Linked DNA regions of Bdellovibrio bacteriovorus HD100. Each later gene encodes a partner of the first gene's protein in a complex. Links are inferred from orthologs where the notes say so. Each region holds a gene or a part of one and is shown on either strand. Other genes may lie near its edges.

Region 1 (10,182 bases):
CCCTCAAAGCTGTCGCCGCGACGAAGGTAGAGTATCATCTTGTCGTTGATTTTAACGTAAGCGTTGAAGTCGATCTTTTGATCGCCACGCAGGGTGCTTACTCGTATAGAAACATAATCCATTGCCTCTGTATCCTTCGATTGGTATCTTTGAGTGGATGTCGATCGATAAAGAAATTGTAGAAGATTTTGTGAACGAGTCAAAGTCCTTGATTGAAGAGTTGTTGGACCTTCTCGAAGGTATTGAAGGTGACTTTTCTCAGGTTCGAAAACTGGCCGAATATGGCAACAACGTTGATCGCATTATGGGCGGGGCGAAGAGCCTGGCGCTGATGGCGCCACCGGACCATGCTTTGCACATGATTTCGGACTATGCGGCTTTGTGTAAGGCTGTTGGTTATAAAGCCTCACAAATTGTTGGCAATGAACAGTTTTTCAATGTTTGTGTGGCTCTGTTGCTGGATGCCACAGAAACCCTGGAAACGCTGCTGGCGAACATTCATAAAGACTCGGCGTTTTTGCGGGAAACTATTCCCCAGGCCTTTATCGACAGGCTTCGTTGGGTGTCGAATCAGTTCAATGAATCTTACAGCTCCAGTGTGGATACGGGGGCTGCTCCGTCAAAGATGAATCAGTTTGAAATTGATGATCTGCTGAAAAAACTGGGGCTCTAGTCCCTCAGTTTTTTTAAACTCCACTGAGCCAATTCTCCGAGTTTCTCATGTTCTGTCAGTGCCTGGATTTCCGGGCACAACACTTTCAAGCCCCGGTTGACCGCCACTATCATGGCATTGCGCTTCAGTCCAAACGATCCAGCCCGGGCCAGCGGCGTGCCCAGGAAGTCGCGACTGATCTTTTTGCCGGAAGCCGACAGGATATAGCGCAGATCCTCAATCAGCAGGGCTTCTTCGCCAGCATTTAAAGAAAGACTTTTTTCGATGGACAGCTGGCCCTTGAAGACCTTCTGATTCCAGGGGCAGACGGTCTGACAAAGATCACAGCCAAAGAACCAATCACCAATTTGCGGGCGCAATTCTTCGTCCGGAATCTGCCGGGATTCGATGGTCAGATAAGAGATGCATTTTCGGGCATCCATTTTGCGGGGCTCAATCAGGGCTCCGGTCGGGCAGATATCCAGACAGCGGGTGCAGGTGCCGCAAAAGTCCGGCAATGGCGAAAACTCGGTTTGAATCTTCAGGGAGGTGTAGATCTCACCAATAAAAAACAAACTGCCTTTTTTCGGATGGATCAGGCAGGTGTTTTTTCCCACCCAGCCAAGGCCGGCTTGTTTGGCCAGATCACGCTCCAGCACGGGGCTGCTGTCGGTGAAGGCTAAAAATTCCTCTTCCGGGAAGATCTTCTGCAGATCTGCGCACAAAGACTTCATGCGATCCTTGAACCAGAAATGATAGTCCATGCCTTGCGCGTACAGACTGACGCGGGCTTGTTTGAGCGGGAATTCGGATTTTTTCTCGGGATGGGGAAAGTAAGGCATGGCAAACACCAAAGCACTTTGGGCGCGGGGCCATTTGCTTTGCGGGTTTTCCTTGATCTGGGCGTGTTCGGCCAGATAAGTCATGTCTCCATGCAGTCCCTGGTCGATCCATTGCCGGTAGAAATCAAAACTTAACGGTTTGCTCAATGGCGCAAAACCGAAATGGGAAAATCCCAGATCGGTCAAGGCTTCATCGATAAGAGATTTCATCTCCTGTGGCGTCACGCGAACAAACTCTTTCTTTCAGGCCTGTCTTTTTCTACACTCTAGGGTGTGAATCAGGTGCAAAGTCTTCTTCAATCCCATCCTCACTGGCCGGCCGTGGAGTCAATCTACCACAGGCTGCAGGCCCATGGCTATATGGCCTTTTTGGCCGGCGGCTGTGTGCGCGACGCTTTGCTGGGGGTTCAGGCTCATGATTTGGATCTGGCGACCAATGCCACTCCGGAAAAAGTGGAGTCCTTGTTTAGTAAAACCGTCAATGTGGGTAAAAGCTTCGGGGTCATGCGGGTGCTGGTCGAGGGGGCGGATATCGAGGTCGCCACCTTCCGCAATGACGGCACTTACAGCGACGGTCGCCGGCCTGAGAATGTGGTTTTCTCAAGCCCCCAAGAGGACGCCCAGCGCCGGGATTTCACCGTGAATGCTCTTTTCTATGATCTGGCGACGGCCCAGGTGCTGGATTATGTCGAGGGCCAAAAAGATCTGAAAGCGCGTGTTCTGCGCACGGTGGGGGACGCCGAGCGCCGGTTTGAAGAGGATCATCTGCGCCTGCTCAGGGCGGCCCGTTTTTCCGCGCAGTTGAATTTTGAGCTGGAACCGGTCAGTTTTGCCGCCGTAAAAAAAATGGCTGAAAAAGTGAAGTCTGTCAGCGGCGAGCGCATCCGCGAGGAAATGACGAAGCTTCTGAAAACAGAGCACGCCGACCATGGACTTCAGGTCATGAAGGATTCTGGTTTGATGAAGGTGCTGTTCCCTTTTCGGCTGCGTAAAAACGACTGGGTGAAAAACAGTCTGGCCACCGAGGCCTGGCAGCGTCTGGCGATGTTCGTGCGCAGCGCTCAGGGCACCGAGCTTGTTGTGGTTCTGGATATGCTGAAGCTTTCCACCCGGGATCGTCGCGCGATCGAGGACGCCTGGAAAGTCTGGCAGGATCCTCAAACAGTTCTGAAGAACTCTTTGGGAAAACAGCTGCAGATGCTGGCTAAAGAGGGTGTTGTTTTTGCTTTAAGAATTTTACTGTCCGAAGCGGTTGAAAAGACCGCGATTGAATTCCTGCTGGCTGAATGGAAGAGCTGGCAGGAAGTGCTGCCTCGGCCGTTTTTAAATGGCGAGGATGTCAAGGGGCGTCTGACTGGGCCTGCTATTGGAGTCTGCCTGGACAAAGCCTTTGAACAGCAGCTGGAGCGTCAGTTGCAAAGCCGCGATGAAGCTTTGTTGTGGCTGAAAAAATATCTGGAAAGAGAGTCATCTTAAATGGAATCCGCATTTGTTCCCAGCACCTGGAGACGTTTATTTGCCCATGGCATCGATCAGATCATCAGTTTGCCATTTTATCTGCCGTTTGCCGGTGTGTTCTTAAAACTGATCTTCACTGAAGATGATGTCATCGTGACGCTGTTGCAGTTGTTTTTGATGTTTTTGATCCCTGCGGTTTATGAGTTTGTGTTTTTGGTGATGATGCAGGCCACGCCAGGGAAATGGTTTATGGGTCTGAAAGTGGTGCCGGCCAACAACTTTACAGAAAAACTGCATTGGTCCCAGTGCCTGATGCGTCCGTTGACGGGGCGTTTGAGTTTCTTTTTCTCCTGGGGGATTTATGCCCTGGCGTTTTTCCGTTATGATCGCACGCATCTGTGTGACTGGGCGGCGGAAACCCGCGTGGTGCAGGACAAACCCCGCACCACTCAGGCTCGCCTGCGCTGGTTGACGGGATTGTTGTTTGTGGTGCTTTATTCCTATGAAGGGCTGGTTTCGGCCCGGATGATCATGCAGTCCATTGATTGGTCGGAACGTCAGGCAAACCTGCGTGAGGTCTTTGATCTTCAGGACTATATGGATGTGACTTTCGAAGAGGATTAGGCCGCCGGTTTCCATTTTTTGAAAATGGTTGTGGTCAAAAGAAGATCCACATTACCGGATCCGGACAGGGCTTCGTCCCGCAGGTCCTGGATGGCCTGGGTGGCGGTGCGGGCCTGTTTTCCACCTTCGCTCAGAGCGGTCATTTCGTGGAAGCGATAGGCAAAGCCCAGCAGTTTTCCAAATTCAGAAATATCTGCATTTAAAAGTTTCTTCGGGAAGCCGGTGCCGGCTCCATTTTCGCGGTGCTGGCCGATGGCCTCCGCAATCTCCTGTGGCAGGGGCACCTTTTTGGCTTTGACCATCACCACCGAGCGCTCCGGGTACAGATGATACTGGGAAAGCTCTTCCGGGGTGTAGTCTTTTGCCGCCTTGACGCCGGCTGAAACCGGCATCTGGGAAAGTCCGATATTGTGCAACAGGCCCGCGATCGCCGCGGATTCCCGTTTTTCCGCGTTCCATCCCAGCAACTGGGCAAAGTAAGCGGCGTAAGCCGATAGGCAGATGCAGTCATGATACATGGTGCGCACGTTGCCAGAAAAGCGGAAGACCTCATCAAAAATCTCCTGCGAGGGAAGATCTTTGGTCAGCTCAAAGTCGGCAACGATGGATTTGCATTTGTCGAGGATCACCTTGCCCTCGGAATAGTCTGTAGAGGCGCCATTCAGGAAATGCGCCATGATTTCATAGATGACTTTTTTGGAGCGGTGGAATTTTTCCGTCATCGAGATGGGCATTGGCATGTTGCGCATGCTCATCACCGTGCGGGCGTACTCAAAGAACGGTTTCATCTGGGTTTTTTTGATGTACATCTGCTGTTTTAAGGCATTGAACTTGTCCAGATGTTTCTGGTCAACCACATCTCCGGATTTTCGCATCATCACAGAGCGGTGGTTGGCGGGCAGGTGGACAAAAACATCAAAGTTGATATTGGTGTCAGCATCCATGTCGCGCAGATCCACGGGCATCAGGGCCGTGATGGGAATCTGGTCGCCCTCCATTTCGATGGGGGCCAGCTGCAGAACCATGTCCGAGATGAATTCGCGGTCGAAGTTGATGTGCATGATCTCGTCAGCGCCGTTTTTCTTGACGATGTTGAAATCCAGCGGGGCGGCGGAAGAGTGCAGGACGATGACCGGGCAGTCAGGATAATTCATTTTGGTGGACTGCACCCATTCATTGGTCAGATTGGTGCCGTCCTGGCCATCAACCAGGGCTAAGATAGGTTTGAAACTTTCGGAAGTGCCGTGATCGAGGGCTTCGTCGATGGATTTGAAGTGCTTGAGCTGGTACGGATAGTAACCCTTCAGGATAGAGGTGATGGCTTCCCAGAAGGAGTCGCGGGGACTCCCGATGAGAACATCAACCGTCTTTCCTGATTGGGAACTCATTGCTGCACCGAAATCTCCACGTAGAAAGTGGATCCGTTCGTCAGGTTGAAGGGGATGACGAGCGTGGCACTTTTGTCAGCGTGAGTGATCTTGAAATCACCGGAGATCACGGTTGGAATGGCCATCTCGAAGTTGTATCCCAGTTGATTCAGAGTGGTCTTGGCGGAACCGTAAATCATGTTGGTCATTTCCCCAACGGCGTCAGACACTTCTCCGTTGATGGAGGTGTGTTTTTCACCCAGCATGTTTTCCAGAATATGGAAAATACTGTCTTTGCCGTAAGAGATCAGCAAAGTGCCTTTCAAAGGCGGAGCCACCATGCCGACCATACCGGCGATTTCCCCTTTAAGCACGAATTGTGGCTCAATGAAGGGTTTTCCAGGGGTGGCATCGGTCTGAGCAATGGTTTTCAGGGTCTTGATAACGCCTTCGACGAAAGCATTGATCAGGCGCTTATCAAAGAGGGGATTAATAGCTTCTTTTGGTGCTGCAGACATTTATTTCTCCAGACCCAAGTCTTAGGAAGCTTTTGCTTGTGTTGCAGGGTTGTGTTTGGCCCAAACACGTTCCATCTTGCCTTTCAGAGTGGCAGAGTTGAACGGTTTGACCACATAGTCAGAAACGCCGGCTTTGGCTGCTTCCAGGATGTGCTTTTGCTCGGACTCTGCAGTCACCAGCATAAACGGCACGGACTTAGTGCGAGGATCGGCTTTGCAGGCCTTCAAAAGGTCGATACCCTGCATTCCGGGCATATTCCAGTCCGAAATGACAAAGCCGTAAGGCTGGCCTGCATCATGAGCGGCCTGGATCATCGGCAGGGCGGTTTTACCATCATCGGCTTCCTCTACGTTGGTGTAGCCAAGCTCATTTAGCACTTTTTTAATGATTTTTCGCATAGTTGCGAAGTCATCAACGACCAAAAACTTCGTATTTGTGGGAAACATAATATCTCCTGAATATTGGAAACTGTGTAAAATCCTCATGCTTATCGGTCTAGTTTTTTAAAACTAGAGTCCAAAGCTATTGCGAATTTCAGTTTTTGTTGTCAGACTTTATTACAGGTGGTCGAGGCTACTTTTGGACATGAGTCCTGGGTGGCGTTGAAGGTTTAGACGGATTTAAAAACAAAAACAATTAGCGGGAGGGAGCAAGGATGCTCAGAGATGTCCTGATTCAAAAAGGTCTTTCAAATAGAGAGGCAGAAGTTGCTGAACTTGTGTCTAAAGGCTTGTCCAACAAGGAAGTTGCGAACCAGCTTTTTGTAACTGAGAAAACAGTTAAATTTCACCTCACAAACATCTACAAAAAAATGAATGTGAAGTCTCGTGCACAGTTGATCGTATGGTGCTTGCCTCACCTGGGCTTCGTTGAAACCGAAGTTCGCGCTGAGAACAACAACCAGGCGGCTGCTGCGACTGCATTCAACAACAATGCAACTCAAACGATCCCAGCTGGATCTGCGACTGTTGCAGGTACTACAACTCTACCAGGTAGCGGTTTGAACCGTGGCGGTAACTCCGATATTGGTATGGGCGGCATCTAATCTTTATTGATTAGATTGGTTCTAAGGCGCAGGATGTGGAGACACAGACCTGCGCTTTGTTTTTTAGAAAGGGGCTGCATCTTGGCTGCTTCAAAAACCGTCTCATCATCTCAAGTGGTAATGACTCAACTAGTACTTCCTTCCCATACCAATTCTTTGGGAAGTGTTTTCGGCGGAACGATCATGTCCTGGATCGACATCTGCGCCGCGATCTGCTCACAACGACATTGTAACAAAGAAACCGTCACGGCCAGCATCGACCGACTGGACTTTGTGGCGCCGGTTTACAAGGGCTGGGTGGTAAATCTGAAGGCCAGCGTGAACTACACCTCCAGAACGTCGATGGAAGTCGGAGTTCGTGTCGATGCCGAGAATCCAAAAACCGGCGAGACTTTCCATACGGCTTCAGCGTATCTGACTTTTGTGGCATTGGGCTCTATGGGAAAACCAACAGAAGTTCCGGGCTTGGTGCTGGAGTCTGACGACGACAAACGTCGCTTTGAACAGGCGAAAAAGCGTCGAGAGATTCGACTGCAAAATAAAACCCGATAATTTTCATATTTGTTTTTTAATTTCTACTAAGGCTCATGTTCGTTGTTGAATTACATTTGTGAAGCAGCGACGAACTGCTGAGTGTGTCTATCTAAAAAAGGCTTTGAAATGTTTTGACCCTGGGGTAGAAAATACCGTGGGTCTAGAAAATCAGGTTAATCCATTCGGGAAATTAGTACACACCAGTCTCATGGTTCAAGCCACGTTAGGCTTCGATTGGTCCCAAACAGAACTGGGCCCCATAGAAAATTGGGATTTCGGTTTAATCAATTCCTTGCGCATTGTTTTCAGTTGTCCGGTCGGGATGTACTGCACCTGGGGTCCCCAGCGGCGGGTTTTCTATAATGATGCCTATATTCCAATACTAAAACATCGTCATCCGCACGCCTTGGGTTCACCTCTTCATGAGGTTTGGCCCGAAGTGTGGGATCAGGTGCATGCCATTGCCAGCAAAGTGGAGTCCGGTGGATTCGTGCTGGAATCTGATGTGCAGTTTGATATCGAAGTCGATGGCAAGCCTCAGGGAAACTATTATACCTACGGGAATTCTCCGCTGTTTAATGCCGAGGGTAAAGTGTCGGGAATGCTGTGTACGATTCTGGACACGACGACGTCGGTGAAAAGAAATCAAGCCGCGGAAGAGAGTCTGGCCCGCTCCAATCAGGAAGTCCGGGCTGAGCGCAGAAAGTTGCGTTCTATTTTGGAGAAGGCCCCCATTGCCATGGCGGTGCTTGACGGGCCGGAGCACCGTTTTTCGATGACGAATGATTCTTACCGGGATCTTTTTCTGGGGGATTGTGATGTCACCGGACGAAGAGTGAAAGATGTTTTTCCCAAGACTGAAAAAATCGGGTTGATTGCGCTGCTTGATGAAGTCTATCGCACCGGAAAAGTCTTTGAAGCTAAAAATTACGAGATTCATGATCGACGTGCCGACGGGGTTGAGTTCTCAGTCTTTGTCGATGTTGTCTATCAGCCCATTTATGATTTTAACGATGAAATAGAAGGGCTTGTTCTTGCTGCGAACAACGTCACGGAGCAGGTGATGGCTGAACGGGCTTTGCAGGCGGCAAAAAGCGCCGCCGAAAATGCGAATCAGGCCAAGTCTGCGTTCCTGGCAAACATGTCCCACGAAATCCGCACTCCTTTAGGGGTCATTCTGGGGTTTGCAGAAATCATCGGGACTCAGGATCTTGATGAGTCAGAACGAAAGAATTATTTCGAAATCATTCATCGCAATGGTTTGTCCCTGACGCGTATTATTGATGACATTCTGGATCTGTCCAAAATCGAAGCGGGTAAGTTCGAAATCGAAAAGTCACCTGTGAAACTAAAAAAACTGCTTCAGGAAGTCCTGACCATGTTCTTTGACCAGGCCTCCAGAAAAAACATTTATCTGAATTACGAGTTGGGCGAGATTGCGCCCCTGATTATTCTTTCTGATGTCGTTCGCATCCGTCAGGTTTTGGTGAATCTGATTGGAAATGCGATCAAGTTCACAATGAAGGGGTCCGTCAAGGTGTCCTGCCGAGCAGAGCAGGTGACGGCAACACGCAAGAAAATAGTATTCAGCATTGAAGACACCGGCATTGGCATGACTCAGGAGCAGGCGGAGCGGTTGTTCCAGCCATTCACGCAAGCCGACGCCACCTCCACTCGCCAGTTTGGCGGCACGGGACTGGGCTTGGCGCTTTCCAGAAATCTGGCCCGAGCTCTTGGGGGAGATGTCAGTATTGTGCGTTGTGAGCCCCGGCAGGGTTGTACTTTCGAGTTTTCATTCCAGGCCGAGGATGTCAGTGAACTCTCGGTCGCGGGGCAAGCAGAGAGTGCCGGTGCCGTGGAACAAAAGCCACTGGCCGGTTTCAAGGTTTTGGCCGTTGATGATTCGCGGGACAACCGTGAACTGATCTCGACTGTGTTGAGCAGTTGGGGCCTGGATGTCACCGAAGCGGAAAGCGGCGAAGAGGCTCTGACTCAAGCTCTTAAGGAGCATTTTGATCTCGTTTTGATGGATATTCAGATGCCTGGTCTTGATGGTTTTGGGACTCTGGCGGGCCTTCGCAAGCAGGGGTTCCAGGGGCCGGTCATCGCCTTGACTGCTCATGCGATGAAAGAGGACAAAGACCGCTCTTTTGCGGCGGGATTCCTGGATCATCTGACGAAACCGATTAATTCAAAAGTCCTTCTTCAGGCAATTCAGTCGCATCTGAAGCATTCGTAAATGATTCTATTTGCAAAGAAGTTCGATCCAGCGAAGGGCTTCCTTCGCGTTGGGGCTGGCGGGGGCGTCCTCGGCCTGATTGTCGCCCGTCATGACGTCCTGCTTTTTGCGGGCGCAGTCTTTTTTGGTTTTGTCTTTTAATTTCGCCAGCTCAAAAGCCGGTTCCAGAGTATAGAACAGGCGGGCTACGTCCTGTTCTTTGTCGTCGCCTTCAGTGGGATTGGATTTTTCGTACTGATTTAAAGTCGCTTCAAATGATTTTTCCAAGGCCTTCAATGCAGTGCCTTTTTTCTCGAAGGTGGTTTCCTTAGAGGCTTTTTCGAAAGCGGCCTGTGACTCTTTAAAGAAGTCTTCAGCGGAGTTGAGTGGGGCTGCATGGGCGGCCAGTAAAGTCAGGGCTAATGCTATTTTAAACATGTGTCGCCCTTCTTGTCGGCCGGGGTGTGAGGTACACCGGGTTTGTATTCATCCAGCAGCTCGTTCATTTTGACTTCGGTCTGGCGAACATACGGGTTGTTTTTAATGATGCGTGAAACAGCATCACCCGGTGCCGTGGTGTTGGAAAGACGCAGTTTGCGAATCAGGGATTTGGCTTCGGATGGGCCTTGTGGTCCATAGGCCACCAGAGTCAGATAATTCAGGACATCCTGATTGGCGGCCAGTCTTCCGGCGCGGGCGGCAAGTGCGGGTCTTACAATGCTGTCGCGCACATGCACATAATAGCCAAGTGAATAGATCAGATTTCGTGCGACCCCTTTGCCGGGGCTGACCCAGGTGCAGTAGTTTTTCGGACTGCCCGGGCGAGGTGGGGGATTCACCAGATCATCTTTCATGATATCGCGGAAGGGTTTGCAGGCAGGGTTCTGGCTTTTCATCAAAGTCTCCAGAATGTTGCGACCATT
Region 2 (10,263 bases), 1.5 Mb from region 1 along the record:
ATCGCAAATTCGTCGTCCAGATCCAGGTCCTTGGCACTGCGCTTGCGAGGGGCCGGAGCTTCCTCGTCCGCAGTCGTGTCGTCAAAGTCCACATTTTTGGAGGTGGACTGACCCAGAACTTTGCCAAAACTTTGTGGCGCTTCTTCAGGCACTTCGTCATCCAGAAGGGACAGGGACTTGATCATGGAGATGTTATGATCCGTCACACCGATCAGAATGGATTCGCCCGCCACACGCACGATTGCCAGACTTTTCTTCGGACCCAGGTAATGCTGCTGCAAAACCTTGATCTGAGTCTGATGCTTCATCGCTTTGGGAACTTTATACTTGCGCAGGAAGAAGAACGCGCCCGTACCCACAACACCCAGCATGGACAGGGTGAACAGAATACGGAAAACGCCGCCGCCCTCAGAGGCTGCTTTCTTGTTGGATTCCAGATTCAGAAGAATCTCGGACTCTTTGCGGTTGTCATTTTTAGTGACATCCTTGGGCTCTGCTGTCGCGGCCGCGGAAAGCTCCTGGGATTCAGACGCCACTGCCGTCGCCGGGGACGTTTCTTCCGCCTGAGCCGAAACTGAAACTACAAAGATCAAAGAAAGCAACCAACGCATCTTCATACCTCTTATCTGAGCTGCTCTACGCGCTCAGCAGGTGAAATAATATCCGTCAAACGCACGCCGAACTTTTCGTTCACCACCACGGCTTCACCGCGGGCGATCAACTTGTCGTTCACATAAACTTCCATCGGCTCGCCCGCCAGTTTGCTCAGTTCGATCACGGAACCTTGAGTCAGGTTCAGCAGCTCGCTGACCGGCATTTTGGTGCGGCCCAGCTCCACAGACACTTTCAAAGGGATGTCGAGGATCAGGCTCAGGTTTCTGTCTTTATGTGTTGGCATCTCGCTGGAAGCTTTTCTTCCGCTGGATTCAGCCATACCAGCAGCTTCCGCCACCAGCTGATCCGCCAGATTATCCAATGTATCGTCGCTCATTCATCCCCCTACTTTTCCACCGGTCTGGTCACTTGCACAGCCACGGTTCCATGATGTATTCCGTAATAACCTTTAAACTTTCTGACACCTTCGACCGCCACGTCGAATTCTCCTGAGGCATCCTGATCCAGCGGAATCACATCGCCGACTTTCAGGTTCATAAGATCCTTCAGCTTGATCTCGGTTTCGCCCAGGTTCACTTTGATCTCCATGTCTGTTTCCAGAAGCTGTTCCTGGATGATCGCAGTCCATAGCTTTTTGTCTGTCTGATCGGTCTCAACCTGGAAACCGGTCTGCAGTTTCTGTTTGATTGGCTCGATGGTCGCGTAAGGAATCACGATGGAGATCGTGCCAGTCGCGTTTTCAAGCTCCACGTCGAATGTGGAGGCAATAACCACGTCCGTCGGAGGCACGATACCCACGAACTGCGGGTTCACCTCGGTACGAACAAAAGAACAGCCGATCTTTTCAATGGAGGCCCAGGCCATTTCCATATCGTTGATCGCCAGTCCCACCACCTTTTGGACAATGGAAAGCTCAATCGGGGTGAAATCCTTGCCGTCGATTTTTGTATAAGGGCGGTCAGCCCCGCCAAAGAAGCTGTCCACCAACGCATAAGCCAGCTTGCTTTCGATCACGAACAATGCGGAACCACGCAGGTTTCCGAAACGCAGCACCGACATGCACGTCGGCATTGGCAGTGTATTGATGAATTCCCCGAATTTCAGGAATTCAGTGGAGGTCAGCGTGATGGAGGCGATTTTACGCAGAGCTGATGACAAAGAAACGCGGAAGGCACGCATGAATTTCTCGTAGATGACTTCCAACTGCGGAAGTCGGCCACGAATAATACGGTCCTGGCTGGTCAGATCATAAGATACGATCTTGCGCTCGTCGACCTTGCCGACGTTCTGCGTTTCGGGCTTGGATGCTTCCGGCGAGCCCACGTCCCCGTCAGAGACCGCGGCTAACAGAGCATCCACTTCACTTTGTGAAAGAACCTGATTCATAGTCCTGCCTTAGTTATAGATAAACTCGGTGAAGAACACGTTGGAAATCTTCCCCTGGACCAGGAAAGAATTGATGGTGTCCTTGATTTCACTGCGAAGACTGTCTTTGCCGTCCCTGGAGGAAACATCCTCGTAGGTCTTGCTGGATAGAATAATAATAATGATGTCGCGGATCTGGGCTTTGCGCTTTTCCAGCTCCTCCATGACATGGCTGCCGGTCACTTCCAGCTCCATGTTCACCTTTGCGACTTTACGGCCTTTGGAGCCCGCCAGATTCACAATAAAGGTTTCCAGAGGAACGACTTTACCGATGACCTCTTTTTCTTCAGTGGCCTCTTTGTGCTGAGCCTCGGCTTCGCCTTTGATCACTTGTTCAATTTTGGGTTCTGCCGCCTCTTTTTTACGATTGGAATAGAGCATGAATCCCACACCTGCAACGACGAGCATATTAACGACCGCCAAGGCAATAAGTAGAATAGGCTTTTGTCCAGATCCCCCGCTCGGAGCTGACGATACATCCGATGCTGCCGCTTTTTCTTCAGCCACTTCATCCTCCATGATGAATGACCACATAGTGGTCCTATCAAGATTGAAAGCAACACGGATGCCAACAGGACCTTCGCCGAGGGCCAATGACTGCGGTCCAACATATTTGAATTGGGGCAATTTTTGCCCCTGTGGTGAATGTTTGCCGGGTAGTAATTCTATGACAGGCGCCAAAGTTTTGGCGCGAAAATTTGACTATTTCGCCAAACAGGCGCCCCATTAAGGTAGCAACTATGGCTAAGGAGGTTCTTATGAACAAAGATATCTTCCAAGGTAAAATCAAGGAAATATCCGGCGAGCTTCGCAAAAAATGGGGTGCCCTCACCGACGATGACATCCAGAAAACCAAAGGCAACATGGAGGCCCTCAGCGGTTTGGTTCAGCAAAAAATCGGACTTTCCAAAGAAGAAGCGTCAAAACAGCTTTCCGAATTCATGACAGACATTGATAAGAAATTCACCAGCACCGGCGAGTCCGCCAGTGACAAAGTGAATTCAAAAATCGATGCCATCAAAAACAAGCTGTCTCACTAGTCCCCCCGACTGTGGTCGAGGGAAGGAGATGTTATGGACAAACAAATCTTTGATGAAAAGTTCGGAGCGTTCTCAACGGCTCTGAAACAGAAATTCGCCGGGCTGAACTTGACCGACGAAGAAATTAAAAAGGCGATGAAAAATCCCGATGATCTGGTCACTCTGGTTTCTGCAAAAACTGGTATCTCCAGAGAAGAGGCCGACAAACGGGTGCATCAGGCCATGAGCACCGTGGGTATTGATGACACCCAAGTCAAAGGCTTCATGGAAAAATGGGGCGACAAAGTCGGCGATAAAATCGCGGACATCAAAAATAAATTCAGCCATTGAGGCTTCAGGGAGGAGCCACGGCTCCTCCCTATCCGCCCCGGCTCCACCCCTGTCGGGTAAAAAACACAAATTTATTTGTGCTCCCTAATATAATTCTTCCTAGAAACCTATCCCCTTGTTGAAAAGCAGATGCACCTAGTGGTATCTAGTGGATCACTTTTTAAGGAGATTCCCATGGCTCGTCTGATTTTTTCTGTCCTTTCCATGATCCTGGCTGCTGGCGCAGCAAACGCTGACATCACCCTGAATAAAGTTATTGATGGCTCTGTCGCTTACTGTGACTCCACCCGCGGCATTCCAGCACCCACCGCAAAAGTTGTGCAATTGTCCCTGATCAGCTCTTCTTCCAGCGAAGAAGAACAAGAGACCACTTTGCGTGTTTCCTTGGTAAAGTGCCAGGATTCCCAGTGGGTACTTGATTCCGCCCCAACCCGCGAGTCCTACGTAGCACCGAATGGTGTCAAAGTAGAAATCACCTACAGCAACTATGAGATGCTTCTGGTGAACAAGAACTCGGACGTGCTGTTGCAAACGGACCTGGAGCACTTGAACCAGGGCGCCGTGCAGGAGCGATCTGTATTCTTCTATAAAACCAGAGAAGTGCCTCAGGACGTTGACGTGATCATCCGCACCCGTAAAAACGTGAAGGCCGATAACGGTGTTGAGTACTCCGAAAGTGTGACCTTCGGATCTTTCCGTATCCGTTTGAATTAAACCGCTCTGAAGCGCCCTTTTTGTGTTTTATACCTGTCAAAATTCCTGACAGTTTATTTCCTGGAAAGGGCGTACTATAAGGTCTCTTATTTACAAGGGGACCTTGATGAAATACGCCTTGCCATACATCCTCGGGACAGCGCTTTTCTGCACTGCCCTTTCCGTGTCCGCAGCCCAGCAGGACGGCATCAGCCGTAAAATCATTTCCCAGGGCGTGCCTGCCGACGCAGTCCATCGCCTGAGCAAGTTCATGTACGAAAATCGCGGTCGCAGCTTCCAGCAGGACACCTACACCTGTGAAGGCAAGGACCCGGCCAGTGTGCGCCCCTGCGAGGAAGAAAAACGCAGCCGCAGCAGCAAGTACGTCACTCTGAACAGCCCTCAGTATGTGGTCATCGTCGACTATTCCGCCCCGTCCACGCAAAGACGCTTTTACTTCATCAATCTGCGCAATGGCGTGGTCGAGAAATACTACACCTCTCACGGTATCGGCAGCGGCGACGGCAACTATGCCTATCGCTTCAGTAACACCAAGGATTCACGCCAGACTTCTTTGGGAATCTATCTGACGGGTGAAGTGTACACAGGCTCTTACGGAAAAACCCTGCGCATGTACGGTCTGCAAAAATCCAACGATCAGGCCTATAACCGTGACATTGTCGTGCATGGAGCCTGGTATGTGGGTGAAGAGTTCATCAACTCCATCAACAAAAAAACCGGACAGCCCTATGGCCGCCTGGGTTTAAGCTGGGGTTGCCCGGCACTGTCATTGTCGATGGCGGAAAAGCTGATTCCGCTTTTGAAAGGTGGCAGCGTGATTTATCACTACCACCCGGCTTTGATTGACGAGGCCCAGTCGGGCCGTCTGGTTTCGACCAAGAAAAAGAACTAGTCCGTGCCTACGCTCAGGCGAGGCACGAGGACCTTTTGAATCTCTGTGACCATATCAGCATTCCCGGCCACGATGGAGTTCTTGTACGGTGTGTAGGCTTCTCCACGATATGTCTGCACAACGCCGCCTGCTTCCTCGACAAGAAGAATACCTGCAGCAGCATCCCACGGCTGGATGTTGCGTTCCCAATAACCGTCAAACACCCCGCGCGCCACTTGCGCCAGATCATAAGCGGCGGCACCAGGACGGCGCACACCCCGGCACTTGCGAACCATCTCATCAAAGATTCTTAGCTGTTCGGAAATCACATGTTCATGCTCGGACACAAAACCCGTGGCCAGCAGACCTTTCTTCAGTTCTGTGTTCTTGCTGACTCGCAAAGGCTTGCCATTAACGAATGCGCCCTGACCGCGAATCGCGGTGTATGTTTCATTCAACATCGGCACATCAATCACTGCGAGCTGAATCTGACCGTCAATTTCCAAACCCAAGCTGATGCAGAAAATCGGGAAACGATGTACATAGTTCGTGGTCCCATCCAGTGGATCCAAGATCCAGCGCCCGTTTGCGCCGGCCTTGCTCCACGCGACCTTTGTCCCGGTTCCGTGGGAAGCGGCGAAAGTTTCTTCGCCCAAAAATTCAATTTCCGGAAAATTTTTCCTAAGATGCTCTGCAATGACTCTTTCTGATTCTTTGTCGGCTTCGCTGACAAGGCCCGCTTGGAACTTTTCCTCGACGTGCTCTAAGTTACCGAAATAATTGAGAAGCACTTGGCGCCCGAGGTTGACAGCTTCAATAGCTTGACCTAAGACCTGCTTCCAATCCCTTGATTTTACGCTGTTTTCCACGCTTTCCCCTTCGGGCAGGACCCTTGGATGATTGACCAGTTCAGAGGATTAACGCTAACATGTTTGCAGGGCCAAAGGAAGGGCCCGAAACTTAAGCATTCAAGCGGGTTTAAAAATTATGAGGATTGAAAAAATGAGTTCTAAAACGGATGTGATGGTGAAACTAGCTTTAGTTTTCTTTATTTCTTTGCTGTCTTTCTCTATCGGCACATTTGTAGGCAAGAAGTACAGTGACAATCAACATCAGCTGGCGGCTTTGGAACCACAAAAATCCTCTCACACCCAAGAGCGTGAAGTCGCTTCTGTTCCTGAACACGGGACTTCCGAAGGCAAAGTAGGCGCGATGACAGATGAAGAAATCGCGAAACTGGCTGAAGAATTCGTGGCTGATGAAGCAACTCCGGCGACAACTGAAAATGAAGCCACACCTGCTCACGGTGAACACGCGGCTCCTGCCGGTCACCACGGTGAAATCGCTGAAACCAAAGTTGAATCCAAAGAACCTAAAGTTGAAACTCACAAACCGAATTCAACCAAAGGTGACAAAACCCCAGTAACCCAGCACAACGAACCTTCTGAAGCTGCGAAAAACGTAGCGGCAGGCAAAGCACCAACAACGTTGGAAGCTGCTGAGAAGAAAGTATCGTCCAAAGAGGACCGTCTGCCTTCTTCCCTTCCAAAAGATGTGGCGCAGTTCGCGGTGGGCAAATTCACTGTGCAAGTGGCGTCTTATGCTGATGAAGCCGAAGCTCAGAAAATGGCTTCGGACCTGAAGAACAAAGGTTACAGCGCGTTCTATATCCCGGCAAACATCAAAGGCAAACAGTGGTTCCGCGTCAGTGTTGGCCAGTTTGCGACTCAGAAGGAAGCGCAAGCTTACCGCAATGATCTGCTGAGCAAAGCCAAAGTCAGCTCTGCGATCGTGCAAAAGATCACTGAGTAATTGTTCACCCGCTTTTAATTAAATTCCTAAGGAAGCCTCGTTCGAAAGAACGGGGCTTTTTTTTATAGAGGAACCACAAGGCCCGCGCGCAGCACAGCCCCCAGGGTGGGGTTGGGATCAAAGTCAGAACCCATCAGGGCACGGCCTTCCATTCCCACAGTCACACCAAACTGGCTGGTGCTTAAGATAAACAGCTCTAAGCCCGCCGACAGACCACCCATCACTTTCATACCGGTTTTATCAGAACGGCTGTCGGTCATGAATCGTGTGATGACTTCTTCTTCATAGCCACCGACTCCGGCACCGAAATAGATCACGCCACGCATGCCGCCTTCTTTGCCACTCAGGGCATTGTAACGGCCCCACACTGTCATGTCCTGATGACGGCGCTCGATACTGGAAGTGCTGTTGCCTGTGGTATCGGTAAAGTCAGCGTACTCCACCAGAACACTGTAGTGTTTGCGGTGATAGCCGATGGAAAAATTCCGAGGCTGACGGCTTTCCAGATCACCGGAATTGCCGCGTTCATAGCGCATTTCATAGTTGATCGGATACGCGGCCAACAAGGACACCGGCGCTTCGGCCGGCAGCTTCAGGCGCGACTCCTGCGCAAAGGCACCCAGGGACATCAATAGAGTCAATAAACCTGCTGCGAATTTCATTTACTTCACTTCCTGAGATTCAGGATTTGCCGCCGTTTCCGCCTTGATCACCCAGCCGGCTTCTTCCACACAGGAATAAACCATCGGGGTTTCCGCCGAAGTTTCCAGAACCCCCGCCAGAAATTCGCACTCTTTCTTTTTCATTGCGCCCAGTTCTTTCACCAAGCTCTGAACGAACTGATCGTGCGTATAGTAGGTGTCTTTCTTTTCAGCCAGGTCGGATTTCAAGGAAGGCAGCATTTTCAGGATGATCTTCGCCACTTCTTTGCGGGCGGCAAGATCTTCAAGACCGCGCTCTTTGGAATAGATGTCCGTGAACTTTTTCAGCATGCGGGAAAACTGGGTTCCCACGGTGTAGGCATAACCCGTGACATAGTCGCGGAACTTCGCGCGTTCACCCGAGGCATGGAACAGCTCCAGGTTGTTGCGCACAACCGTTTTATTCGGAAGCTCCTGGACACCGAAAAGATCATTCACTTCAAGAGAGCGCACACGTTTCTGGCTTGGCAGGGACTGAGCGATGAAATCAGGATTTCCCGTGTACATCCAGCCCCAGAAATCAGCCAGGCCTTCATTCAGACCGCGCATCATTGTAAGGCGGTGGAACTTCAAAAGGGTGGCTTCATCCAGTTCATCCCCGATCAGCACCGGTTTTTCACGACGACCACGACCCGACAGATCCTCTTGCACGATGGCCGCGTCCTCCATAAAGGATTCACGACTGTGAACACCCGTGTCTTCATCGACAACATCTTTCAGAACCAGTTTGAAGAACAAAGAATGGAAGTGTTCGTGCGCCAGAATTCCGGCGTTGATCGCAATCGCCAGGCCACTTTGAGTGTAAGGGACCACCAGCATGGAATCCGTGGTTCCGTCATAGAAAGCATTGTTGGCGCCGGAAGAACCCTTCACTCTGACGCCCACGCCGACATCGCGAGGCCACTGGTTCACACCACCCGCTCCCAGTTCTTCATCAAGCAGCGCCAGTTTTTGGGTGTGCGCATAGATGGTGACCAGTTGCTGGGTCATTTCATTGGCCGGGATAAAGTCGCCTTGTTTATTTTTAATAAAACGAGCCACCGCAGGGCGGCCATGCAGATTGTTGTTTGTAATGCGCGGGCTGAGGAAGAAACGAACGAATTTACCGGTGACTGTCTGCAGGTCTTCGATCCCCAGCAGCTCCACCGTCTGCAGAGAATAACCGGCTTTTGAGTTGGACTGCGGTGCCAGCACACGGACATTGCCGGACTGATCAGCGCTCTCAGACTGCGGGGCACAGGCACTCAAGGTGCTGGCCACTAAAATTGCTGCTGTGATCCGGCTAAAAACGCGCTTCACAAAGTCCTCTCTAAGTTCTATAAACGGAGGGGTTTCCTCGCTCACTTGACTTATTGCGTTATAGTTATAGTGGAGAATGGCGAAAACCTCAATGAAAACTTAGGGATAGACAAACTTTGTCAGTCTCACCAGAAGTTCGACAGCCCCTGCAAACGCACATTAAGGAAGCCGCCATGGATGTACTTGATTTTGTTACGAAAAATCTGAACCCCGCGCAGAAGGATGCCGTCGAAACCCTGGAAGGGCCTTTGCTTATCCTTGCCGGCGCCGGTTCGGGCAAAACTCGCGTGCTCACCCACCGCATGGCCAACATGATCGGCCAGGGGGTCGCGGCTTCCGACGAAATCCTGTGTGTGACCTTTACCAATAAGGCCGCCAAAGAGATGGAACATCGTATTTACAAGATTCTGTCGGACATGGGCGCCGTGGTCCAAACCCAGCTTTGGATCAGCACATTCCACAGCTTCTGCGTTCGTGTTCTGCGCCAGCACATCACACTTCTGGATTACAAGCCCTTCTTCGGTATCTATGATTCCTCCGATCAGCTCAGCCAGATCAAGAAAGTCATGACCGCGCTGGATATTAACGACAAGATGTATCCCGCGAAAAACTTCCAGAGCCGTATCAGCAGCGCCAAGATGATGGGTCTTTCCCCGGAAGGTTTGGAAAAATCCTCGAAGCGTTTGATGGATCAAAAGACCGTGGAAGTTTACAAAGCCTATGAGCGCGAAATGAAAAAGGCCAACAGCCTTGATTTCGATGATCTGCTTTTGAAAACCTATGATCTGTTCCGCATGTACCCAGATGTTCTGCAGATGTATCAGAAAAAATTCCGCTACATCATGGTGGACGAGTACCAGGACACCAATCACATTCAGTACCTTCTGGTGCAGATGCTGGCTTCCGCTCACCGCAACTTGTGCGTAGTGGGTGACGAGGATCAGTCGATCTACAGCTGGCGTGGGGCCGACATCAAAAACATCCTGGATTTTGAAAAAGACTTCCGTGATGCGAAGGTGATCAAGCTTGAGGAAAATTACCGATCCAGCGCCAACATCGTCAATGGCGCCACGGCCGTAATCAAAAACAACTCGCAACGCAAAGACAAAACTCTTTTCACATCGAACGATCCGGGTGATCTGATTCACGTGCGCGAGGAAAAGAACGAGTACGAAGAAGGCCGCTTTGTCGCCAAGACCATTCAGTCGATGATGAATGAGGGCGAAGGCTCTTACAACGACTATGCGATCTTCTATCGCACCAATGCCCAGTCGCGCGTTCTGGAAGAACAGCTGCGCACCATGGGCATTCCGTATCGCCTGGTGGGCGGCGTGCGCTTCTATGAACGCATGGAAATCAAAGACATGATTTCCTACCTGAAGCTGTCCATCAATCCGGCGGATGATATCGCCTTAAAGCGCATCATCAACGTTCCAGCCCGCGGTATCGGCAAAAC
Region 3 (10,296 bases), 1.6 Mb from region 1 along the record:
ATGTTCCTCGCTCTGGGCAGTAAAACTATATCCTATGACAGAACCGATTCAGATCAAAACAAAACTCGCAGGCAATCCTTCCCAAGAACCTCAATTCAAAAGCTTTGTTAAAAGCAAAGACGGACGTCAGATTCCAGTGGCCGATCCTAACGCGACTCGCGCCCTTGTTTCTTTGATGGATATGAACGCCGTCCTTGGTGGCGCGGCTTCTCACTATGGCGGTCCTGCCGCTTTGGCGGAACTTATGTCCGCACTGCACGGTCACGTGTTTGATGTGGCGGCTCGTGAAAACAAGCAGTGGTATGACCTGTTCCACATCGTGAATGATGCCGGTCACTGCGAAAACGGTCTGTATGCTTTGAAAGCCAATTACAAAATGGCGGGTCTGACTTTGGACAGCCTTAAAAAATTCCGTTCGATCGAAAGCGGTCTGACCGGTCACGGCGAAGTTCACTGCTTCCCGGAAGGTGTCTTTATCTCCAACGGTCCTTTGGGTTCTGCGTTCCCGCAAACTCAAGGTGTGGCCATGGGCGAGGCGATCTCTGGCAAGAACCGCGTGACGGTGACCACGATCTCTGACGGTGCGTGCATGGAAGGTGAAGCGAAAGAGGCTTTCGCTGCGATCCCGGGCCTGGCTAAGACCGGCAAAATGGGTCCTTATGTTTTGATCATCAGCGATAACAACACGAAACTTTCCGGGCGTATCGATGCGGAATCTTTCTCCATGACTCCGACTTTCAATTCTTTGAAAGACCTGGGCTGGAATGTGATCAACCTGGCTGAAGGCAATGATCTGCAAAAGTGTTACGACACGATCGTCAGTGCCATCGAGCAGGCGAAAGCCAACCCGATTGCGCCTGTAATTATTCACGCTAAGACCGTAAAGGGTATCGGCACCAAGAAAACTGCGGAATCCGCAACGGGCGGTCACGGTTTCCCTCTGAAAAGCCCTTCGGAGCTGCCAGCCTTCCTGGGTGAGATTCTGGGTGGCGCGGCGTTGCCGGATGTTTTCAACACCTGGATTGCCGAACTGAACAAATGGGAAGCCGACATCAAAGCCAGTGGTGTCAAAGATTCCGGTGAAAAAATTCAAGTCGGTATTTCTTCCGCGATGGTGCGTGCACGCAAAGCCGGCTTCCCGGTTCTGAGTGTGACTTCGGATCTGCCAGGCTCCACAGGGGTGGCGGGCTTCCGTAAAGAATTCCCTCAAGATTCCTTCGACGTCGGTATCGCCGAATCCAACATGGTTTCTACGGCGGCAGGTTTGTCGAAACTGGGTTACATCCCAGTGGTGGACACCTTCGCTCAGTTCGGTGTGACCAAAGGGGCGTTGCCTTTGACCATGGGGGCGTTGTCCGAAGCGCCGGTGATTGCGGTGTTTTCTCACACGGGCTTCCAGGATGCGGCGGACGGGGCTTCCCACCAGGCGCTGAGCTATGTGGCGATGGTTTCTTCCATCCCGCATGTGGATGTGTATTCCCTGTCTTGCAGTGAAGAAGCCGACGCTTTGATGTACACGGTGATTGAAAACTTCGCCAAGGCCCGCAAGGAAGGCAAAGTTCCGAATTCAGCGGTGTTCTTCCTGGGGCGTGAAAACTTCCCTAAGACCTATGTGGCTGGTACTTCCTATGACTTGCGTAAAGCGCAGGTTCTGGCCGACACGACAGCGGGTAAAACGAAGTCTGTGGCGATTGCGACAACAGGCTCTTTGGTTCCTCAGGCCTTGCAAGCTGCGAAAGATCTTGAATCCAAAGGTGTGGGAGCGGTTGTTGTGAACTGTGCCTGTGTGAATCACGTGGACATCGCGACTTTCAAAACGGTTCTGGAAAAAACTCAAGGCCACTTGATCACGGTGGAAGACCATCAGTTGCTGGGGGGCTTCGGTCAGATTTTGACTCACGCCTTGATGAACGCCGATGTGACATTCAAGGTGAAAAGCCTGGGTGTGCATGGGGAGTTCGGTCAAAGTGCTTACACGGCGGCGGACCTTTATCGCAAACACAAGGTGGATGCGTCCGCGATCGTTGAGACCACAGGCACCTTCTTCCAAAAAAGCGGCGCCTGGTAACAGGAGGGCCCCCCGCAGTTTTTGGGCCGACACTGCGTTAGGCAATGTGAAATAAAATGAAACCCCACTGTCGAATGGCTGTGGGGTTTTTTTATTGGCAGGTCCAAGGTCCGTAAACAGATATTGCCACTAGTAGGTGTCAATCCCTTCGGTGAAAATGGATATATATCCAAACTTCTGAGGGGTTCATGAAACTTCTGACCAGCGTGATTGTGTTTGTGATTTTTGGACAGTCAGCAGTGGCGGCAACAATGCCGGCCTTCACGCGTTTTGGCGAAGGCTTCTCGGTTCAACCCAAGACCGAGAAAAAAGTCACGATGCCCAAAGTGATGTCCCAGGACACTTTGGGGCTTTGTTATTCTTTTGCTGCCGCCGCGATCATGACTGCGGAAAAATGCCGAATCGAAAAAAAGGATTGTAACAATCTGCCGGATTCAGAGGTGTTTTCCCCGCTGGACGTGGCACGCTTTGGAAATGATCCGGACGGAGAGAATACCTACGAGTCGTCTTACCGTGGTATTCGCGAGGGCGGTCCGGGGGCTTTCACTTTGGAAGTGGCGGCAACGTTTGTCGGCAACTCGGCTTCTCAGCAGTGCATGTCTCTGGATAAAGTTCTGACGAAAATTGGCGGAGCGCAGGTGGGGACCGAGGCTCAGGTGGCGGCGTTCAAGCGTTTGCGCAAAAAATACGATGAATACCGCAAGATTGATCAAAACTGCCAGACCTGTCTGTCTGATTTTTTTGCCACGGCCAAGGCCGAAGTGGACAAGGATTTTGCTGTCGACACAGATCCGGCTAGATTGCTAAAGGCATTCGGCGAAGAGACCTATGAAAAGTTCTTTGATCGACTGGTGACCCCGAAAGAATGTGCCCGGGCCAAGAATCGTGTTTATTTTGAAGGAATGGGCTCCACTGAGATAAGTCTGTTTCCCAAGAAGGGGCAGAAGGCGAACTATGCGAACTCTATTGCAGAGATTAAAAAGCAATTGTCTGCCGGGCATCCCATACTGCTTTCAAATATTTGTCTGAATGAAAAATACTCCGATGACTGTCCCGTTCCGGGCGTTGAGGGTGGAAACAAACATGCGGCGGTGATTTCGGGTTATCGCCGCATGTGTGACAAAGCCAACAAGTGCTATGATGCAGTTCATATTCATAACAGCTGGGGGCAGGCGTGGCAGGACACTTACAACGGTGGCTGGGTTGATGCTGAAACGCTGTTGAACTATACGGGATATCCCGAACAAATGCTGGCCTGGCTTTCAGACAAACCAAAGGACAAATAATGAAAATATTTGCGATGATTTCAGTTTGGATTTTGGTGGCTTCAGCAGCCTTTGCAGATCTGAAGATTTATGATGGCAAAGTGTATAAGCCGTTGAAGGTCCAAGAATACCAGAATCTGAAACTGTCAGTGGATTGTTTTAAGGGAAAGACTCCGACCTGTGAGGCTTGGAGTGCGGCTCAGAAGCAGGCCCCACGGGCGAATCTGCCCCAAGCCCTGGCGGGAAATCCTGCCGCCAGATATTGCCTGGATGCCGGCGGTGAAAACCGCATCGCGAAATCAGAAAAGGGTGGCGAGTTTGACTATTGCCTGTTTAAAGACGGCTCGATGATCGAAGCCTGGGGACTATATCTGAAGTTTAATCCCGTCAGCGAAAGAAAATAAAAAAGCCCCGGGAAATCCCAAGGGCCTTTAATGAACGCCGATTTACGCAGCGTTTATGCAAATGTAAGCAGGTACCTTTTTATTTAACGGAAACTTCGCACTGGAAGGTGCCGATTTCGGTTTGTTCGCCCAGACCCCACCAGTAAACTTTGGCAGTGTGGTCTACAACGTTGATCACCAGTTCGAATTCGTAAGAAGCTTCAACCCAGAAATCATAACGAACTTCAGTGTCAGAAGCGGCGCTGGATTCTCTTGCCAATGCCGGACCGTTTTTGTCCAGAGTGGAAACAGAGTAATCACCAACATTCAAAGACCAGTTCTTCGCGTCTTCGATCAGAAGAACAGTTGGGTTTTTTTGGATGTTGAAATCTTCAGAAACATCCGGGCTCTTGGAAAGTTTGGTAGCTTGGCAGTCAAAAACTCTCTGGCCGGCGAAAGACAGGCTGGAGAAAAGCATCGCAGTCACAAAAAAGATAGATTTCATGATTTTGTCCTTTGTTTAATGGCGTCTTGCTATCTCGTTTAGAGCGAAAAGTCTTTGATTTTATTGTTTGATTTCTGAAAGTGAAGAAATTGCCCAAGTCCAAGATGGAACCTGGCGGAGCGGACGAGGGTGGGGGTCTGGCTAAGTATCTGTTTTTAAATGGTTTTGGGGGCTTTAAAAAGCAAAACCCGCAGGCCTTGGAGCCCGCGGGTTTTGTATTGGAATCTTTTAAAAAAGCTCTTAAGCGGCTTTGGCTTCGTCGTGGTGAGAGAACTGCGCCATCTGACCCATCTGGTCCTGATTGAACGCAGACACGATATCCACAAGGATAACGACTTTGTTGTCGACTTTACCCATGCCACGAACGAAAGACATCGCATGTTCGTTGCCCAGAACCGGGGATGGCTCGATTTGGTTTTCCTGCAGGTCCACAACCTCTTTCACGGAATCCACAATCATGCCCACTTGGCCGATTTCAGTGTCGATGACAATGATACAGGTGTCGCGGGTCGTGTCCTGTGAAGACATGCCGAACTTAATACGCAGGTTGACCACCGGAATGATCTTACCGCGCAGATTCATCACACCCTTCACATAGTCAGGGGTGCGTGGTACCGGCGTGATTTCGCCGAACTGATTGATCTCGCGAACTGTTTCAATGGCCACACCATACTGCTCTGCCATCAATTGGAAAGTTAGGTACTGACCGGGTTTTGCTTTCATAGATACATCGCTCATTGTATACGCCTTTCAAAGTCGTGATTAAAATCTTAACAACAGACTCTTCGCGAAAAAACCAAGGTGACTTAAGAGAATTTCTCGCTGGCATGAAAAAATAATATTCTCAGATATTTAGCGCCTCATTGCGGGACAATGGTCGGGCCTTTCATTAATTCTTTACATCGGAGGGTGGATTGATTCTCATTCTGGACCAAGGGTCTAAATAGCTCAGATGTTCGATCACCGATATGTTCATGTGATTTTCTAATCTGTATGGAGCGCACATGAGCGGTGACAATTCTTTCTTTGAAGAACTACAAATGGATTTCCTGAATGAGTCCGCATTTATGCTGGAGCAGTACGAGGAATACATGATGAGGCTGGAAAACAGTGAAGACCCAGCCAAAGACCTTACGGATATTTTTCGGGTGGCCCACTCTGTTAAGGGGGGAGCTGCGGCTGTCGGTCTTGCAGACTTGTGTAAATTTGCCCATGTGATGGAAGACCTTTTGGATCTTCTGCGATCACGTCCCGAACTGGTGAATTCCACGGTGATATCTTTGTTGTTGCAATCTGGTGACGAATTGAAGAACCGCGTGGCGGCCCTTCAGCAGCAACAGGGTGGTCCTTGGGATCCATCCGCGTTGACCGCGGAACTGATTGCGATCACGGAGCAGCTTTCCGGGAAAGCCTCCAAGCATGCTCATGCTCCGGCGCCATCCGCAGATGAACCCAAAGTGGAAGCTCCGGATGACTTCTTTGCCCAGGCACCTGCGGCGGAAGCTTCTGCGGGAGCTGAAGACGACTTGATTAATCATGATCTGCTGGCTGAACTGCTGGCTCAAATGTCTCCTGAAGATCAGGCTGAATTCCATGCCAAAGAGGCAGCAGAGGCTGCACTTAAAACGGCCATTGCAGAAGCGGCCCCGGTGGCGGAAGCAGAGGCAGTAAAAACGGCTCCGGTTCTGAAGGTGGTGGAAACACCGGTTGAAGCTTCGGCACCAGCTGCAAAAGCAGCTCCAGCTGCGGCAGCCAAACCAGCAGCGGCGGCAGCCGCATCTGGAAGTGGTGGTGGCAATAACAAGAATGCCAAGAATGCGACCAGCGCCATCAAAGTTGACACCGGTCGTGTGGATTCGGTTCTGGATGCCGTGGGTGAGCTGGTTGTATTGAAAAATCAGCTGGTGCATGACGAAACAGTTCGCAGCGGTGTGAATCTGCGCCTGGAAGCCATTGTTGATCAGCTCGACAAGGCTGTTCGTGAATTGTATGAAAAAACTTTGAGCATCCGCATGACCCCGCTGAAATCCATGTTCATCAAGATTCAGCGTATTGTGCGTGACGTGTCTTTGACTTTGGATAAACCAGTGGACCTGCAACTGATCGGTGAAGAAACCGAGGTTGAAAGAACGGTGTTCGAGCTTCTGGGGGACCCTTTGGTTCACTTGGTTCGTAACTCGATGGACCACGGGGTGGAAAAGAAAGAACTTCGTCAAGAGCGCGGTAAACCCGCAACGGCCAAAGTCACCGTGTCGGCGAAACAATCCGGCGGTAACGTTATCATCGATATTTCAGATGACGGTGGTGGTATCAACCGTGACAAGGTTCTGGGTAAAGCCATTGAAAAAGGCTTTGTGCCTGCAGGTGTGGACCCGGCGTCCATCCCTGATGAACAGGTGTTCCAATACATCTTCTATCCGGGCTTCTCGACTGCGGATAAGATTTCGGATCTGTCCGGTCGTGGTGTGGGGCTGGATGTGGTGAAATCCAATCTGGATAAAATCAACGGTAAGATCAATATTTACTCCAAGGCCGGTCAGGGAACGACGTTCCGTCTGACAATTCCTCTGAGTACTGCAATCACTGACGGTATCATTGTGGCTTTGGATGGCGCTCGTTACATTTTGCCGATTCATTCGATCCGCGAGATCGTGCGTGTCCTTCCAAAGGACTACACGAACATCTCCGGCGCAGGGAAAGTGGCCAGCATCCGTGGTCACTTGTTGCCGGTGATTGATGTTTCTAAAACTCTGGGGTCTATCAATTGGAGTCTGAACAAAAAAGACCAGCAGTTGGCTCAACGCCGTGAAAACTCTTTGAGTGCCCGCCGTGAGGAAACCATGCTGGTGATCATTGAATCCATGACTGGTCAGATGGCTTTCCCGGTGGACGACGTCCTGGGGCAGGCGCAGGTGGTTGTAAAACCAATCACCACCGGTCAGGACATCCCGGAAGTGGCGGGTGCCGCGATCCTGGGTGATGGCCGTACGGTTTTGATTTTGGAGCCAGGTGCTTTGGTAAATAACGTTGCTAATGGAAGAGGAATGGCCGCATGACCGCTGTAAAGAAGAACGAGGCCACAGGCGCTCTATATGACTTTGAAGACATCAAACTTACGGACAAAATGTTCATGAAGTTTGCTGAGCGCATGTATGACCTGGCCGGGGTGGATCTGCCACTGACACCAAAGAATCATGCCCTGATCCGCAATAGAATTGTAAAACTGTTGCGTCGTCATTCCCTGAAGACCTATGAAGAATACTGGTCCAAGCTTGAATCCGGTGGCAACGAAATGGTGTCTGAATTTATTTCGGCCCTGACCACGAACATGACGTCTTTTTATCGTGAGTCGAATCACTTCGACTTCCTGAAGTCCGTTCTGCCGGAGTTGCACCGCAAGTTTGGCGCGGATCTGCGCATGTGGTGTGCGGCGGCCAGTACGGGTCAGGAGCCATACACGATCGCGATGACGGCGTGTGAAGCACAGCCTGAAATGCCATCAGCCAAACCTCGTTTGCTGGCGACGGATATTGACCTGCAGGTTCTGAAAAAGGCCTCTACCGGGACTTATGAGGAACGCGAGATGCAGGGGCTGCCGCCTGTGCAGCGTACGAAGTACTTTGAGAAAATCAAAGCTGACGGCGACGAGTACTGGAGAGCCAAGGATCAGATTCATAACATGATCCGTTTTGCACCATTCAATCTGATGAATCCCAAGTACGAGTTCCAGCACAAGTTCCATGTGATCTTCTGCCGTAACGTGCTGATTTATTTTGATGAGCCGACAACAAAACGTGTGATCGACAATCTGGTGTCCTGTTTGGCGCCGGGTGGCTATCTGGTTCTGGGGCACTCCGAATCAGGCAACGTGAAACATCCAGGTTTGAAGCCGATGTCTCGCGCAGTTTATCAAAAACTTTAATTAAAGAAGGCCCTAATGGCACAAAAGATTCGTGTCCTTATTGTTGATGACTCTGCGGTGATTAGAAAGCTGCTGGAGAAAATCTTTTCCTCCTGCGCCGACATTGAAGTGGTGGGCACCGCTTCAGATCCTTACATCGCCCGCGACAAGCTGGTGGCACTTAAGCCCGATGTAATGACTTTGGATGTGGAGATGCCGCGCATGGATGGCATCAGCTTCCTGGAAAAAGTCATGCAGCATTTCCCGACCCGCACGATCATTTTCTCAAGTTTGGCGAAGACCGGCTCTGAGACCTACCTGCGTGCTCTGGAAGCCGGTGCGATTGAAATCATGGAAAAGCCGTCCATCGACGTGTCCCAGTCCCTGGAAACACTGTCGGCGGCGATCATTGAGAAAGTAAAAGCCGTGGCGAAAGCCCGCATCAATCCGATCAAAGCAGTGGTGCCCAATCCGGGTGCTCCCGTGCAGAAGGTGGCCAGCACCTCTTTGGCAAGAACCACGCACCAGTTGCTGGCGGTGGCTTCTTCTACGGGTGGTACTGAAGCCCTGAAAGTCTTTCTGAGCGGCATGCCGGCGGATATTCCGGGAACTTTGGTGGTGCAGCATATGCCACCGGGTTTCACCAAGTCCTTTGCTGAAAATCTGGATAAGATGTTCCCGTTTGAGGTAAAAGAGGCGCAGGAAGGCGATCAGGTTGTGCCAGGGCGTGTGTTGATTGCCCCAGGCAACTATCACATGGAAATCACGCGCAGTGGTGCCTTCTATTACGTAAAGCTGCATCAGGGCCCGGCCCTGCACAGTGTTCGTCCCGCGGCGGATTATCTGATGAAGTCTGTGGCTAAATACGTGGGTAAGAATGCCATGGGTGTTGTTCTGACCGGTATGGGTAAGGACGGCGCTGAAGGGCTTTTAGAAATGAAAAATGCCGGTGCCTATACAGTGGCTCAGAATGAAGAAACCTGCGTGGTGTACGGCATGCCAGCCGCAGCGGTGGCGCTGGGGGCCGCAGACAAAGTTCTGCCGCTGGATCGCATCGCAGGGGATCTGCTGAAACAGCTGCAGACGCGTAACGCCGCTTAGTCCAGCAAATTTTAAAAAAGTGTTTTACCCAAGCCCGAAGGAAACTTCGGGCTTTTTTTATTGTCCTTCTTGCTTCATTCCGCCGTCCGGTTAGAATAAGTCCCTGAAATCCGTCAGGAGACATCAATGAATTTCCGCAAAAGTTTGATCCTGGGCCCCCTGCTGCTGGTGGCTTGTACGACAACGAATCAATTCAAGAAGGAGTCCCTCATGCACGATCCGTATTTGTGGCTGGAAGAAGTGGAAGGCGAAAAAGCCCTGGAGTTTGCCAAGGCGGAAAACAAACGCACACTAGAGCACTTTCAACAAAATCCACGCTTTAAAACCATCGAGCATGACTTAAGAAAGATCATGCTGGCGGAAGACCGCGTGCCGGCTGTGCATCTGAAGAATGGCGAGCTTTATAATTTCTGGCAGGACGGAAAGCACGTGCGCGGCTTGTGGAGAAAAACCACCCTGCAGAACTATATGACCTCACACCCGCACTGGGACGTGATCCTGGATATTGATGCTTTGGCCAAAAAAGAAAATGAAAACTGGGTGTGGAAGGGGGCAATGACTTTGCCACCGGCTCACGAAAAAGCTTTGGTCTATTTGTCCCGCGGGGGCAAGGACGCCACTGTGGTGCGTGAATTCAATATGAAAACCCGCCAGTTTGTGACGAACGGCTTTGTATTGCCTGAGGCAAAAAGCAATGTTCAATGGAAGGACGATAACACCGTTTATGTGGGAACGGATTTCGGTCCGGGCAGTATGACGGACTCAGGTTACCCGCGTATCACCAAAATCTGGAAGCGGGGCACACCAGTCAGCGAGGCCAAGCTGGTGATGGAAGGCGAACCTACAGACATGTCCGTGTACAGCTATGTGCAGTTGGACGGCGACAACAAACATGTCTTCCATTCCATCCGCACTGGCTTCTATTCCAGCGAAAACTGGTACGAAGATGACAAGGGTGTGAAGACGCGTCTGCCGATGCCGACGGATTCCGAGTTCTGGGGTGTTTTCAAAAACAAACTGTTCTTTGAGCTGAAGTCTGATCTGGGAAATCTTAAAACGGGCAGCATCGTGTT

What was found.
Region 2: the proteins of BD_RS08320 (region 1) and fliM are in contact, whole or in part, in a crystal structure (PDB 1F4V), measured with the Escherichia coli proteins. The link is inferred for Bdellovibrio bacteriovorus HD100 from one-to-one orthologs.
Region 3: the proteins of BD_RS08320 (region 1) and BD_RS15865 are in contact, whole or in part, in a solved structure (PDB 1A0O), measured with the Escherichia coli proteins. The link is inferred for Bdellovibrio bacteriovorus HD100 from one-to-one orthologs.

Annotation. Positions count from the first base shown.
Region 1 is NC_005363.1:1,745,512-1,755,693, forward strand. Bases 4,196-7,070 are described here. They hold BD_RS08320 (response regulator), read right to left. Parts: upstream 5,909-7,070; coding sequence 5,483-5,908; downstream 4,196-5,482. Other genes in these bases: BD_RS08310 (HD-GYP domain-containing protein), read right to left, coding at 4,196-4,964; BD_RS08315 (chemotaxis protein CheX), read right to left, coding at 4,961-5,461; BD_RS08325 (helix-turn-helix domain-containing protein), read left to right, coding at 6,118-6,507; BD_RS08330 (acyl-CoA thioesterase), read left to right, coding at 6,628-7,059. In the rest of the region: BD_RS08285 (HD-GYP domain-containing protein), read right to left, coding at 1-122; BD_RS08290 (hypothetical protein), read left to right, coding at 191-673; tRNA epoxyqueuosine(34) reductase QueG, read right to left, coding at 670-1,704; BD_RS08300 (CCA tRNA nucleotidyltransferase), read left to right, coding at 1,768-2,970; BD_RS08305 (RDD family protein), read left to right, coding at 2,971-3,576; more of BD_RS08310, read right to left, coding at 3,573-4,195; BD_RS08335 (PAS domain-containing hybrid sensor histidine kinase/response regulator), read left to right, coding at 7,448-9,280; BD_RS08340 (hypothetical protein), read right to left, coding at 9,287-9,697; BD_RS08345 (hypothetical protein), read right to left, coding at 9,685-10,182. UniProt on the Escherichia coli protein: Involved in the transmission of sensory signals from the chemoreceptors to the flagellar motors.
Region 2 is NC_005363.1:3,240,964-3,251,226, forward strand. The notes cover bases 1-2,956. They hold fliM (flagellar motor switch protein FliM), read right to left. Parts: upstream 2,002-2,956; coding sequence 1,000-2,001; downstream 1-999. Other genes in these bases: BD_RS15225 (FliO/MopB family protein), read right to left, coding at 1-611; BD_RS15240 (flagellar basal body-associated FliL family protein), read right to left, coding at 2,011-2,574; BD_RS15245 (CsbD family protein), read left to right, coding at 2,799-2,956. In the rest of the region: more of BD_RS15245, read left to right, coding at 2,957-3,080; BD_RS15250 (hypothetical protein), read left to right, coding at 3,114-3,410; BD_RS15255 (hypothetical protein), read left to right, coding at 3,585-4,124; BD_RS15260 (murein L,D-transpeptidase catalytic domain family protein), read left to right, coding at 4,231-5,016; BD_RS15265 (inositol monophosphatase family protein), read right to left, coding at 5,013-5,864; BD_RS15270 (SPOR domain-containing protein), read left to right, coding at 5,998-6,807; BD_RS15275 (hypothetical protein), read right to left, coding at 6,870-7,469; BD_RS15280 (hypothetical protein), read right to left, coding at 7,470-8,807; BD_RS15285 (ATP-dependent helicase), read left to right, coding at 8,981-10,263. UniProt on the Escherichia coli protein: FliM is one of three proteins (FliG, FliN, FliM) that forms the rotor-mounted switch complex (C ring), located at the base of the basal body.
Region 3 is NC_005363.1:3,376,525-3,386,820, reverse strand. The notes cover bases 4,763-7,751. They hold BD_RS15865 (chemotaxis protein CheA), read left to right. Parts: upstream 4,763-5,225; coding sequence 5,226-7,277; downstream 7,278-7,751. Other genes in these bases: BD_RS15860 (CheR family methyltransferase), read left to right, coding at 7,274-7,751; BD_RS15870 (chemotaxis protein CheW), read right to left, coding at 4,763-4,959. In the rest of the region: BD_RS15890 (transketolase C-terminal domain-containing protein), read left to right, coding at 35-2,068; BD_RS15885 (hypothetical protein), read left to right, coding at 2,257-3,354; BD_RS15880 (DUF333 domain-containing protein), read left to right, coding at 3,354-3,737; BD_RS15875 (hypothetical protein), read right to left, coding at 3,817-4,221; more of BD_RS15870, read right to left, coding at 4,462-4,762; more of BD_RS15860, read left to right, coding at 7,752-8,143; BD_RS15855 (protein-glutamate methylesterase/protein-glutamine glutaminase), read left to right, coding at 8,159-9,223; BD_RS15850 (prolyl oligopeptidase family serine peptidase), read left to right, coding at 9,350-10,296. UniProt on the Escherichia coli protein: Involved in the transmission of sensory signals from the chemoreceptors to the flagellar motors. CheA is autophosphorylated; it can transfer its phosphate group to either CheB or CheY.